DNA from 2 places in the Aminipila sp. genome. Region 1 is predicted to be linked to the other one. Evidence: riboswitches for the same ligand, from Rfam matches in the RefSeq annotation. Region 1 holds a riboswitch; the other holds the start of a gene.
What was found. A riboswitch is a leader RNA that binds a small molecule or an ion and turns the genes downstream of it on or off. The one in region 1 is predicted to bind cyclic di-GMP.
Positions count from the first base shown of each region.

Region 2: linked by a shared signal. The riboswitch ahead of RTW14_RS01435 (hypothetical protein) and the one ahead of RTW14_RS13145 (copper amine oxidase N-terminal domain-containing protein) in region 1 are both predicted to bind cyclic di-GMP.

Region 1 covers NZ_DAMBYD010000009.1:76,449-82,580, reverse strand. Annotated here, with positions in the region: gene RTW14_RS13160 (putative bifunctional diguanylate cyclase/phosphodiesterase) at 1-1,844, opposite strand, end outside; gene RTW14_RS13155 (ArsR/SmtB family transcription factor) at 2,085-2,414, shown strand; gene RTW14_RS13150 (copper amine oxidase N-terminal domain-containing protein) at 2,677-3,522, shown strand; cyclic di-GMP riboswitch class I at 3,744-3,828, shown strand; gene RTW14_RS13145 (copper amine oxidase N-terminal domain-containing protein) at 3,840-4,646, shown strand; gene RTW14_RS13140 (HD domain-containing protein) at 4,715-5,182, opposite strand; gene RTW14_RS13135 (hypothetical protein) at 5,284-6,132, opposite strand, start outside.
Region 2 covers NZ_DAMBYD010000001.1:302,037-308,168, forward strand. Annotated here, with positions in the region: gene uvrC (excinuclease ABC subunit UvrC) at 1-85, shown strand, start outside; gene RTW14_RS01425 (DUF1292 domain-containing protein) at 185-493, shown strand; gene RTW14_RS01430 (NAD(P)/FAD-dependent oxidoreductase) at 1,214-2,599, shown strand; cyclic di-GMP riboswitch class I at 2,859-2,947, shown strand; gene RTW14_RS01435 (hypothetical protein) at 3,044-3,412, shown strand; gene flgC (flagellar basal body rod protein FlgC) at 3,671-4,141, shown strand; gene fliE (flagellar hook-basal body complex protein FliE) at 4,186-4,536, shown strand; gene fliF (flagellar basal-body MS-ring/collar protein FliF) at 4,559-6,132, shown strand, end outside; gene fliG (flagellar motor switch protein FliG) at 6,126-6,132, shown strand, end outside.

The DNA of each region.
Region 1 (6,132 bases):
GGAGATACATTTATACTGATTTTTAAGTTTAATGAATAGCTCTTATTCCACTTTTTTATTTGCATAAAAGCCTGATCAATAACCCACTCACCTATCTGAATAATGGCACCACATTCTTCTGCAATTGGAATAAATTCTCCTGGAGAAATAAACCCTTTTTCAGGATGTATCCATCTTAATAGTGCTTCCATACCAATTAGTTTGTGCTCATTTGTACTATACTGTGGCTGGTAATATAATACAAATTCTTTATCGTAATCTGCTCTTCTTAAAAAAATTTCTATTTCATTCTTTCTGACTATTTTTTCACTTATTACTGAATCAAAAAATAAGTAATTGTTTCCTTGATATGCTTTCTTTGCTTCATACATTGCAATATCAGCATAACGCATAAGAAGGTTCTTATCTTTGGCATCCTCTGGGTAGGCCACAATTCCAATACTGGCAGTAACCGTAAATAAATATGAGGATACGGCGATGGGCATTTGTATTAATTCCAGTAGTTTTTCTGCTACTGAAGAAACATACTGTTTTTCAATATTATTATCTATAATTACAGCAAATTCATCCCCACCAATTCGAAATACTGTACAATTTGCCATACAGTTCTTTAGAAGCCGATTACCTAAAGCACATAAAACATGATCTCCAATTTGATGACCATAAGAATCATTAATTGCTTTAAAGCGGTTGGCATCTATGTAAAATAATCTGAATGGAGTTTCTGTTTCATTTGAAATTAATGTATCCAGATACTTAATAAGCTGTCTTCTGTTATATAAACCTGTTAACGGATCTCTATTGGATATTTCTTCTAGGCTTTTATTTGCCATTATAAGCTCTTTTGTACGCTCTTCTACAAGTTTTTCAAGCTGCTCCTTCAACTTAACTTCATTTTTAAGAAGATGCTTGCTCTGAGCGCCGTCTTGTATTTGTGCCGTTAAAATCCAGTATAATATAGCTAGTATAAAGCAATTAATTAATATACCTAACGATAAAAAATTCATTATATATAAAATACAGAATAAGATAAGGAGGAAAACTATTTTTTGTGGTTTTCTAATGTTTTCTGGAATAATATCTTTATCTATGTCTTGCTCTTCTTTCGCGGATTCTGGTGATGTCTCATAAATAGCTCCTAAAGCAAACAGTACGTTACCCATCATATAAATGCCATCAACAATAGTATTGGCCTGATAAAGATTCATCAAATATAGGTATGCATAATAATAATCGATAAATGTAACAACACTTATCCCCAAAAGGATTAGAAAGAATCTTTTACATGTCTTTTTTATTCCTCCGGAAACAAAAGCTACATTTATTCCAGCAAGAATATAAAAATCAAAGAAAACAAAAATTATTGTATTGATATATTCAAAACTCATATGAAATTGAAGTGTGGTTTTGGAAAAAATAAAAGACCAAAGCAAAACTGCAAATATACTTGAAATCGCCAGCATGTCTAAAACTAACTGATATAAATTCCATTTTTTTAAATTCTGAGCATAGTAACACGTTATTGCGCCAGCCAGAAATATATTTGGAAATGTATAAAGAAGATTTATGAAATTTACCTTTTGGGGATCTATTAAAAGTAGATTATCGCAAATTAACCATAAGAAGTCTGCTATACCCCATAAAAATGGGTAGAAAAATAAAAGAACCCAACAACCTTTATAAGCTTTTATTTTCTTTACAGAAGTTAGTATTATACCTGCAGATAAAAATGCAACTACAGGAGACAAAACATTTCCCCAAAGGTTACTTTGTAATATCACACTTGTAAAATACACGGAAAATATAACTAGCAATGTAAATACCATATATTTCTGCTTTAGCAATTTCTACTCCCCCTGTTCAGATTTATAGCCCAATAATTAGTGTTTAGGATCCAAAATGCGTAAAAAATAGCTCTTTAGTTACTTTGTATTCTATCATATTACTAATTTTAGTCAAATATTTTTGGAGTTTTATGACAATAAAATTGTTGCTAAAACACTTCTTTTCTACAACTATTGACAATAAACTTCTATAATAGTAAAATGTGCATTGTTAATAGACAATACACAAGGAGAATTATTATGAGATTAAGAAAAGAATCAGATGATATGCAGGAAGAAGAAATATTATTGGTCGCTCAGGTTTCTGACGCATTAGCCCATCCTGCCAGAATAAAAATATACCAGTACATCATGCAGTGCAACAAGGATCGTGTTCCGGTTTGTAACAAAGATGTTGTAGCTGCTTTTAATTATTCTCAAGCAACAATTTCGCAGCACATAAAGAAATTGATACAGGCAGAACTTGTTCAGGCTCAGAGTAAAGACAAGTATTCTTATTATTTCGCAAATATAGGCATTCTTATGAAATATCTAAATGCAACTAAAAAGTTCAGTACTTTCCAAGCTTAATGATTATATAGCGGGGTACCAGACATGACAAATAAATCACTCTTACGAACACTATCTACAACTGTTTTTATTTGTCTTTATTGTTGTTACTTAAAATTGTATGCTGACTGTAAATTATTATTAATAAATATTTAATATATATGTAATATGCTAAATATTGGTTTTTCCCCAATATTATGTTATACTATTCAGCATTAAGGAATAAAGTGGCAGGGCCTAAACATATTGTGCAGGGTAACCTAGCTAATGGAAGGAGATTATTATGAAAAAATTATGTTTTGTCATGATTTTTGCTCTAGTGCTTTCTTCAAGCGCATTTGCTTTTGCAGCAACAGCAAAAACTGACAATGGAAAAACTACTCAAAAAGAATCAACTCAAACAACTCAGTCTGCAATTCAGACAACTTCAGGTGCAGTTAAGACTACATCAAGCGCTGTTGATACAACTTCAAGTGCAGTAAAAGCTACACCAAGCGCTGTTGATACAAAAGAAAAGACAAAGCTTACTGTTGCTGAGAAAAAAGAACTTATTTTAAAGAAGTATACTGCGGACGAGCTTTCATCCGTAAAGAGTGCTGGAGACGCTATTAAAAAGGCAGACTCTACAGTAAAAGTTCTTGATGTTAACAGTATTGTTTCTGATACTAAAGAATTTAAGTTTGATACACCACCAGTTATTAAAGGCAGCAGAACTTTAATTCCTGTAAGAGCTATTACAGAAGGCTTAGGTGCAAAGGTTGCTTATGATCAGGCAACAAAGAAAGTTACTATCACAAAAGATGGAACTACAATTGAATTAACACTTGGCAGCAATGTTGCTGTTGTAAACGGTAAACAGGTTACTCTTGATACAAGTGCTAATACAATGAACAATAGAACTTATGTACCAATGAGATTCATCATGGAAACATTTAATTTAAAAGTTTCCTATGAAAATGACGGAACTATTCAGGTAGAAGATGCAGCTGCAACAACTACTACAGTTCCTGCAATTCAGACTACAACTAGTGCAGTTCAGACAACTTCAGCTGCAGTTAAAACTACATCAAGTGCAGTTGAAACAACTTCTGGTGCAGTTAAAACTACATCAAGCGCAATTCAGAAATAAACGAATAACGAATAAAAGGTGTTGCCTAAAATTGGACAACACCTTTATTTTTTTTCTTTAATATTTTTTGTAGGTTTGCTTTAGTTTTAGCCTTTATTTTAGCATCTTGTACAGACAGAACTTATTCAGACCCAAAGAAAAGATAAATATTCTTTTTTCGACAAAATTCGCTAAAATATTGGTTTTTTTCTTTTTCGTGATATAATTACTAAAATTATTTTCAACGATAACGGCAAACCTTTTGAAAATTAGGGGCGCAAAGCAACAGGGCCTAAACACATAGTGCATGGCAGCCTTGCTACCGAAAGGAGATTTTTATGAAAAAATTATGTTTTGCCTTGGTTTTCGCTTTAGTGGTTTCTTCCACTGCTTTTGCTTTTGCAACTTCTGCAAAAAACCAAAATGGAAAAAATGTTAACGCTCAAAAAGACTCAAAGCAGACTGTTCAGACTACAGAGAGTAAGACTGATAAGCAAAAAGAACAAAACTCTGACGCTGCGGTTCACACAAAAGAGAAGGAAAAACTTACTCTTAGTGAGAAAAAACAACTTGTATTAAAGAAATATACTTCAGATGAGCTTTCAGCTGTTACAACAGCTGGTAAGGCGATTAAAGAAGCTGACTCAACAGTAACAGTTCTTGATGTTAACAGCATTGTATCTTCGACAAAAGAGTTTAAATTCGATACTCCACCAGTTATTAAAGGTAGCAGAACTTTAATCCCTGTAAGAGCAATTACAGAAGGTTTAGGGGCACAGGTTGCTTATGATCAGGCAACAAAAGAAGTTACTATCACAAAAGATGGAACTACAATACAGTTAACTCTTGGCAGTAACGTTGCTCTAGTAAATGGAAAAGAAGTTACTCTTGACACCAAAGCTAATACAATGAGTAACAGAACTTACGTACCAATGAGATTTATCATGGAAACATTTAAATTGAAGGTTACATATAATGATGGAACTATAGAAGTAGAAGAACCTGCAGAAGAAACAACTTCAGGTTCAGCAATTCAAACTACAACTAGTGCCATTGAGACCACTACAAGCGCGGTTGAGACTACAACAAGTGCAGTTCAAGCTACTACTAGCGCTGTTGAAACAACTACAAGTGCTATTCAGTAGCTTTAAAGGAAATAAAAAAGGTGTTACCTCTTTTGGGGATAACACCTTTTTTTAATGTCAGGGTCAATTTACTTTTTACTTAATAACTGTTCTAATCTGGCCTGTTGTTCTGGTCTAGCCATCTTATATCCATATTGATAAAAATCTAAAACATCTGCATCTTTAACAATTTCCTCAATAGGGCTCCCCACTTCGCTCTTATTGCTGTGATTTTTAACAGCTAGTGATAGAATCCCGATTTCATCTTCTGTAAAAAGATTAGTTTTTTTAAGAAATTCCTGTACAGGCAGATATCCTGCTTCTGCATGATCAGCCTGCTTCCCTGTTATGATTCTTCCATAATCATGTATTGCACATGCGGAAGCTGCGAGTATGGGCTCTACCCCTCTCTCTTCTGCCATCAAGTATCCAAGCTTTGCACAGCTTGATATATGTACACGTTCCCAATCAATAAAATGATCCCTCTCAGAAACAAGTTTTTCATATTTGTCAATTTCCTTTAATAATGCGCTTTGCAATTGTAATAATTTATGCATAATACTTCCTCCCTCCAAAATAAACTGTATTATTTTATTAATACAGTAATACATCATAGGTTAACGAATTGTAATTGTTATAGGCGTTAGTAATGCAAAAATTAATCTAAGCGTGTCATTTCATGCATAAGATTGGAATTTTTATAAGTGGAAATAATCGTTGAGCCACTTGCAACCAACATCAAAATGTATCCAATTACTAAATCTCCAATGAAAGCCCCTCTAAAACTTGCTTCCTCTTGTAATAAACTTGGAATCAATCGAAATGCATCAAAGAAAGTAATAGCATATTCCTTTTTAAATTCATTAAATATTTCAAGAGCTACAGCAATATTTTCTGCAAAGTAGAGCATTGCAATTGCGACTACCAAAGAAATAATTACACCTACAATATTTAATTTGCCCCCAAATTTTTCATACCCCTTCATAGAGCAAACTGCCATTACCAGCCCAGCGATTCCTGCTATGTAACCAAGTTGATATACGATTACCCAAAGCACAACTCCAATTAACGAACCAAGCAATGATCCTACGATGCCTGCAATAACATTGCTTTTTCTTTGGTTGTTTTCAAGTTGAGCCATTGATAAATCTGCCTGTGCTTTTTCAAAACAATCGTTGCACATAGTTGCATATTGACTGTTGATGCTAAACATGCTCAAATTTGTCTGACTGCCACAGTATTTACAACAGCTTACCATACCATTAGTTCTGCAATAGCGGGTAACAGCATCCAGCACCTCACGTATATTTTGCAAATTATTCTTCATTTTAAATTTTACACTTATAGAAATTGTGTTGTCATCAAAACTAGCAAATTTGACATAAGGTTTTGTCTGAGACAGTGATAGCAAATATTGAGAAATAGCTTGTTCTTGCTCAGGTGATTCCATACCAATGTTCATTGTAATAATAAACAGTTTTTGTTGGGCGGCATTCTTGATTATTGT
Region 2 (6,132 bases), on a different contig from region 1:
TAGAAATGCCACAATAGAAGAATTATGTATGGCTCCAGGTATAACAGAATATGTAGCAAACAATATCAAAGAATATTTTGATTGATAAAGGCAAATTATGGTGGTATAGTAATGATGATAGTATATGAAAATTTGCATATACTAAGGAAATTACCAAAACGATTTTTACATGGAGGACTTAAATATGTCAGATAAAGAGAAGTGCACTGGCGGTTGTGACTGCGGATGTGGTGAACACGAACACGAAGATTCAGATTTTTTAACTTTAGAATTTGATGATGGCGTAGAAGTAGAATGCGAAATTATGGGTGTGTTCGATTTTGAAGGAAAAGAATACATCGCGCTTATTCCAGATGACGGAACAGATGATGTTTACATCTATGGATATAAGGAAGTTGGCGAAGAAGAGTTTGAATTAGTTGATATTGATGATGATGCAGAATTTGAAAAGGTTGTTGCTGAATTTGATAAGTTAACAGCAGAAGAAGCTTAATCGTTTTCAAGCGTTTAATAACATGAAAAACAAAATACGTTAATTAAATAAGAAACAAAAAACAGGGAGCGGAATTGCTCTCTGTTTTTTGTTTTGCTGATTTTTTATTTATTTAGGGGAAAATCCATAAGGATAGTTAAATTTTATGGGGATAAAATTTAAACAATTCCCTTAATTTTTTTAAGAATATACCAATTAAAAACTAATGTCAATAGGCAGTTGAAAATACTATATTCTAAATAGTAAGAATAGTACGAATTTGTTATAAGATTGCCATAAAATTACATGTTTTGTACGCAATCTTGCTATTGTATACTTGATACGTATAATCATAGTCCTATTAAGTAGAATTAGAAAAATTTAATGGAATTCAGTATGTTATCGACTTCTGGCTTTCTTTATAAAAGCTATACCAATCAGCGTAAAAAGAAAAAGTCCTGTTATAGTATAAGACTTAAATCCAAAAGTAAGTAAATCAAATATACAATACACAGAGCCTGATAAAAATAATATACCAATGATTAAACTCTTTTTATCCATACTTATTTAAACCTCCGATTGTCAAAAGTAATAATAATAAATAACAACTTTGCTTACAAATCAATATTAAATTTAATTATATCATAAAAAAAGTAAATATTTAATAGTTGAATTATTTTTTTGTTTCGGATATAGTAGCTGTGTATGGTCGAAAGCATGGCCAATCAGTTGGAGGATGTTATGAAAAAATATGATATTATAATTGCCGGAGCTGGTGCAAGTGGAGTATTCTTATCATACGAACTTACGAAGCTTAACAATACAGCAAAAATTTTAATGGTAGATAAAGGTGCACCACTTGAAAAAAGGGTATGCCCAATTAAATTAGGAAAAACGAATAACTGCATAAAATGTGAGCCTTGCCATATCATGAATGGATACGGAGGTGCAGGGACATTATCAGATGGAAAATACAATATTACAACTAAGTTTGGTGGAGATTTACATGCTTACATAGGTCAAGAGCAGGCAATGGACCTTATGGAGTATGTTGATGATGTGCTTTGCAACTTTGGAGGAGCAGACGCTAAGCTTTATTCTACAGGGAATTCTGATTTGAAGACTACGGCTTTAAGAAACAACCTGAACTTGCTTGATGCTAAAGTAAGACATTTGGGAACCGATAGAAATGTTCAGATTTTAGAAAGAATTTGTAACTATACAAAAGACAGAATTGACATGGAGTTTTACGCAACGATATCTGAGGTTACTCAAAACTCAGATGGAACCTTTAATGTAAAAACAAACAAAGGTGGAGAGTACCAATGTAATGATTTGGTTTTAGCAACTGGACGTTCTGGCTCCAAGTGGATTTCACGTATCTGTGAGCAAATGAAAATTGGATTAGAACAAAACAGAGTTGACATCGGGGTTCGTGTTGAACTTCCCGCTGAGATCTTTAAGCACATTACAGATGAAGTATATGAAAGCAAGATAGTATATAAAACAGATAAGTATAATGACATGGTTAGGACCTTCTGCATGAATCCTTATGGTGAAGTTGTTGCAGAGAATACAAATGGCATTGTAACCGTAAATGGACACAGTTATGCTGATCCATCCCTTAGAACAGAAAACACAAACTTTGCACTTTTAGTTTCCAATAAACTGACTGCACCGTTTAAAGACAGCAATGAGTATGGTGAATCAATTGCGAAGCTTTCCAATATGTTAGGCGGTGGAGTTTTAATGCAGAGGTTTGGAGATCTTGTAAAAGGAAGAAGAAGTAGTGATAGACGTATGGAAAAATGCTTTACGCGGCCTACATTAAAAGCTACACCTGGAGATCTGAGCCTTGTACTGCCGAAGAGACAGTTGGATAACATTATAGAAATGATTTATGCATTAGATAAAATTGCACCGGGAACAGCTAATGAGGATACATTACTTTATGGTGTAGAAGTTAAGTTCTACAATTCAAGGGTAGAGGTAAATGAAAATCTTGAAACTAAAGTAAATGGGCTATATGCTTTAGGTGATGGCTCGGGGGTTACACACTCCCTATCACAGGCATCTGCCAGCGGAGTTCATTTAGGTCGGATTTTGGCGAAGAAATATTCTAAATAGCAAAATTGCGCAATAAAAGTAAGATGAAGTAGCAACAACTTCATCTTATTTTTTATTTTTCGACACAAATAGACAGAAAAATACAAAAAAAGAAGTGAATTATGTAGAAATTATGTAGAAATTGTGTTGAAAAATTTAAAATATATGCTATAATAATAAAAAAATAATTGCATCGTTTTTATGATATACGTGATATGCAATGTATATTATTAGTTAATGTTTTAATCCAATTTGATTGTGGGATGCGGATGGTTAAAACTGAAGATTTTAGCAAAGCAGTCGAAAGACTGTGACGCAAAGCTATAGGGCCTGAACTCAAAGACAAAGAGATGGTAGCCAGTTGCATGAATAGGAACTCCTGGTGCAATAGGAGTTTTTTTCGTGGACAAGAAGCAGTACATCTGAATAGCCTGGGGTGCATGAGGGTCAAAGGAGTGTGAAACCATGAGCAATATAGGGATAGCTGTAGTTGAGATAACTAAAGCAAATGTACACAGATTGCTATATGCAAATAAAAATTATTACATGACTAGAAAATATAAGCCGGAAGAATTACAAGAAACATACGAAAATAATGTAGTTGAGCTTATGGATACGGAAAGCAAAATTCGTATGAATATTTTAGTTGAAGAGGCTTTAAGGTACAAAAAGAATAGTATAAATTTTGACATAAAGGTTAACTGCAAGGATGGAGAATGCAAGTGTCTGCTGTGTAAAGGAAAATTTATATATAAACCAGAAAGAGTTACTATGAATATTGTTGAGACGGATATAACAGGTGTAAGTGAAAGCCTTGCGGCTGGCATTTTGTAGCAATTTTGCATGCATTTGGTAAGGGCTACAGAAAAGGGTACATTTTTCTACAATATTTTATCTTTTATGACGCAAAATAGTTGCAAAAACTGCCGAATAATATATAATTTACGTAGGCTAAAAAATGGGTTGATGATACCCATTTTTTTGGAAGGGTGCAAAAAAATGTAAATTATGTAGGGAAGCAAGTTTATATTACGTTATATTAGATGTCACGGATGACAGAATTCAGAAAAAACCAGAAAGGTGGTATGTATATTGTCATTTTTAAGTTCCATGAATATAAGTGCTTCAGCATTAACAGCACAAAGGCAAAGACTTGATATTATTTCAGAAAATGTTTCAAATATTGACACAACAAGAACTGAATCCGGGGGACCTTATAGAAGAAAGATGGTTGTTTTTGAAGACAAAGCGGGAGATGTTTCTTTTAAGGATTCCCTCAACAATGCAATTGTCGAAAGAGGTGCCAACGGCAGATTGGTTAGAAGGGACTACTCACCAGGAGTGAGGGTCAGCGACATTGTAGAAGATCAGAGCGATCTTAAAACGGAATACAATCCAGATCATCCGGATGCGGACGCAAATGGGTATGTTAAACTTCCAAATGTAAACATGCTGGAAGAGACCATGGACAGTATGTCAGCCACAAGATCATATCAGGCAAATGTTACGGTTTTAAATGCAGTAAAACTTATGGCACAGAAGGCACTGGATATTGGCAGATAACTTTAGCTAGCGTGTGAAGAAATTTAATTGGAGGTAATAATCATATGTTTATAGATCCCATGCAGGCAATTAATAATATTGCGAATATAAGCCAGATAAATAAAATTGATGGAAACAATAAGGCAGCAAATGGCGTAACTGAGGGAAATGATACTGGGGCAGCGCAAGGTGCACAAGTTCCGTTTAAATCCGTGTTTGAAGATGCAGTGAAAGATGTTATCAGTACAGATAAGCAGGTAAATGTGGATGCAGAAATGCTTGCAACAGGACAGAGTGATAATTTACATCAGTACAGCATTGACATCGCAAAGGCTCAGCTATCAATAGACCTATTGGTTGAACTAAGAAATAAAGCACTTGATTCATACAGCGAAATCATGCGTATGAGTGTGTAATGTAGGATAAGGTGGCAGGAAATTGCGAGAACGTTTAGGAGAACTATTTACACAAATAAGAGAAAAGCTGGTAGCCATTAACGCTAAGTTAAGCAAAAAGGCTAAAATTATTATTGCAATTGTAACGATTTTAGTAATTGTAATTGCATTTGCATTAGCTCTTGCACTTAATACGACTAATTATTCGGTACTCTATACAGGACTTGATGAAGCAGAAGCCACAAAGATAATTGGCGTACTAGAGGAACAGGCTATCCAGTATGAGCATAAAGATGGAACAATTTTGGTTCCAGAAGAAATGGTTGACAAAGTCAAAGTAGCTTTAGCTGCGGAAGGCTACCCTAAAAGCGGATTTACATATGATATTTTCAAAGATAATGTCAGCTTACTGGCTACAGATTTTGAAAAGTATAAATATGCACAATTTGAATTAGAAAGCCGGATGGCTGAAACAATAAAGCAGTTTGACGGTGTTGAAAACGCCACTGTTGCCATAGCCATGGCAGATGAACAAAAATATGCTTTGCAGGAGGATGTAAAAGAATCTTCTGCATCAGTTACAGTGACCATGGAAGATGGCGGCTCACCAAGTAAAAAACAGGTTAAAGGTATTCAGAGACTGGTGGCAAAGGGCGTGCCAGGAATGAAAATCGAAAATGTAGCGGTTATTGATGGCAATGGTGAAGAGGTAAGTTCCAGCGAGGATAATTCGCAAGAAGGTGCTACAGCGTTAAAGCTTAACATTGAAAAACAAATCGAAAGTAGCACTAAAGGAAAGATTTTAGAATTATTCCAGCCAGTATTCGGTAAAGAGAATATTCGAGTAAGTGTAAAATGTTCAGTTGATATCGATAAAAAGATTAAAGAAATTATAGAATATATTCCTTCACAGGATAACAAGGGTGTTCTGTCAAAGTCTACATCAACATATGAAGTACAAGGACAAGGAAAGGTGACAACAGGCGTACCAGGAACTGAAACCAATGCAGATATTCCAGTATATCCTGGTGTTACTACAGATGGAAATGATATTTACTTTAAAGATGACAGGGCGTTAGAATATCTAGTAAGCCAGGTTAAAGAACAGGTTCAAAGTGATGCTGGCGAAATGACAGATATGACCATATCAGTAGCGGTTGATAGTGCAAGTTTAACTCCGGCAAAAGCTGGCGAAATGAGGCAGACCATCGCTATGACTGCTGGTATTGACCCAGAACTTGCAGACACTAAGGTTGCTATTTTTAATGCTGAGTTCTACAAGACAGAGCCAGAACAATTGACTGGAATTACGGCTATACTTGACGCAAATCCACTGTTAAAGATTATAATACCAGCTGTGTTAGCGTTAATAATTGCCTTAATTGCCGTAATTATGGTTGTTATTAAGAAGGCTAAGCTGAAGAAGAGAGTACAAGAATTGGCAGCAGAGGAAGCAAATCGTATCCAGGCTCCTGAAGAATTGATACGCCTTGATGAACTTGGGAAAACAAGGGAAGAGGAACTTAAGAGCCAGATTCAGGACTTTACGGATATCAATCCAGAAATATCAGCTCAATTGCTTAAGACTTGGTTAAGAGGAGAAGAGGAGAATGAGTA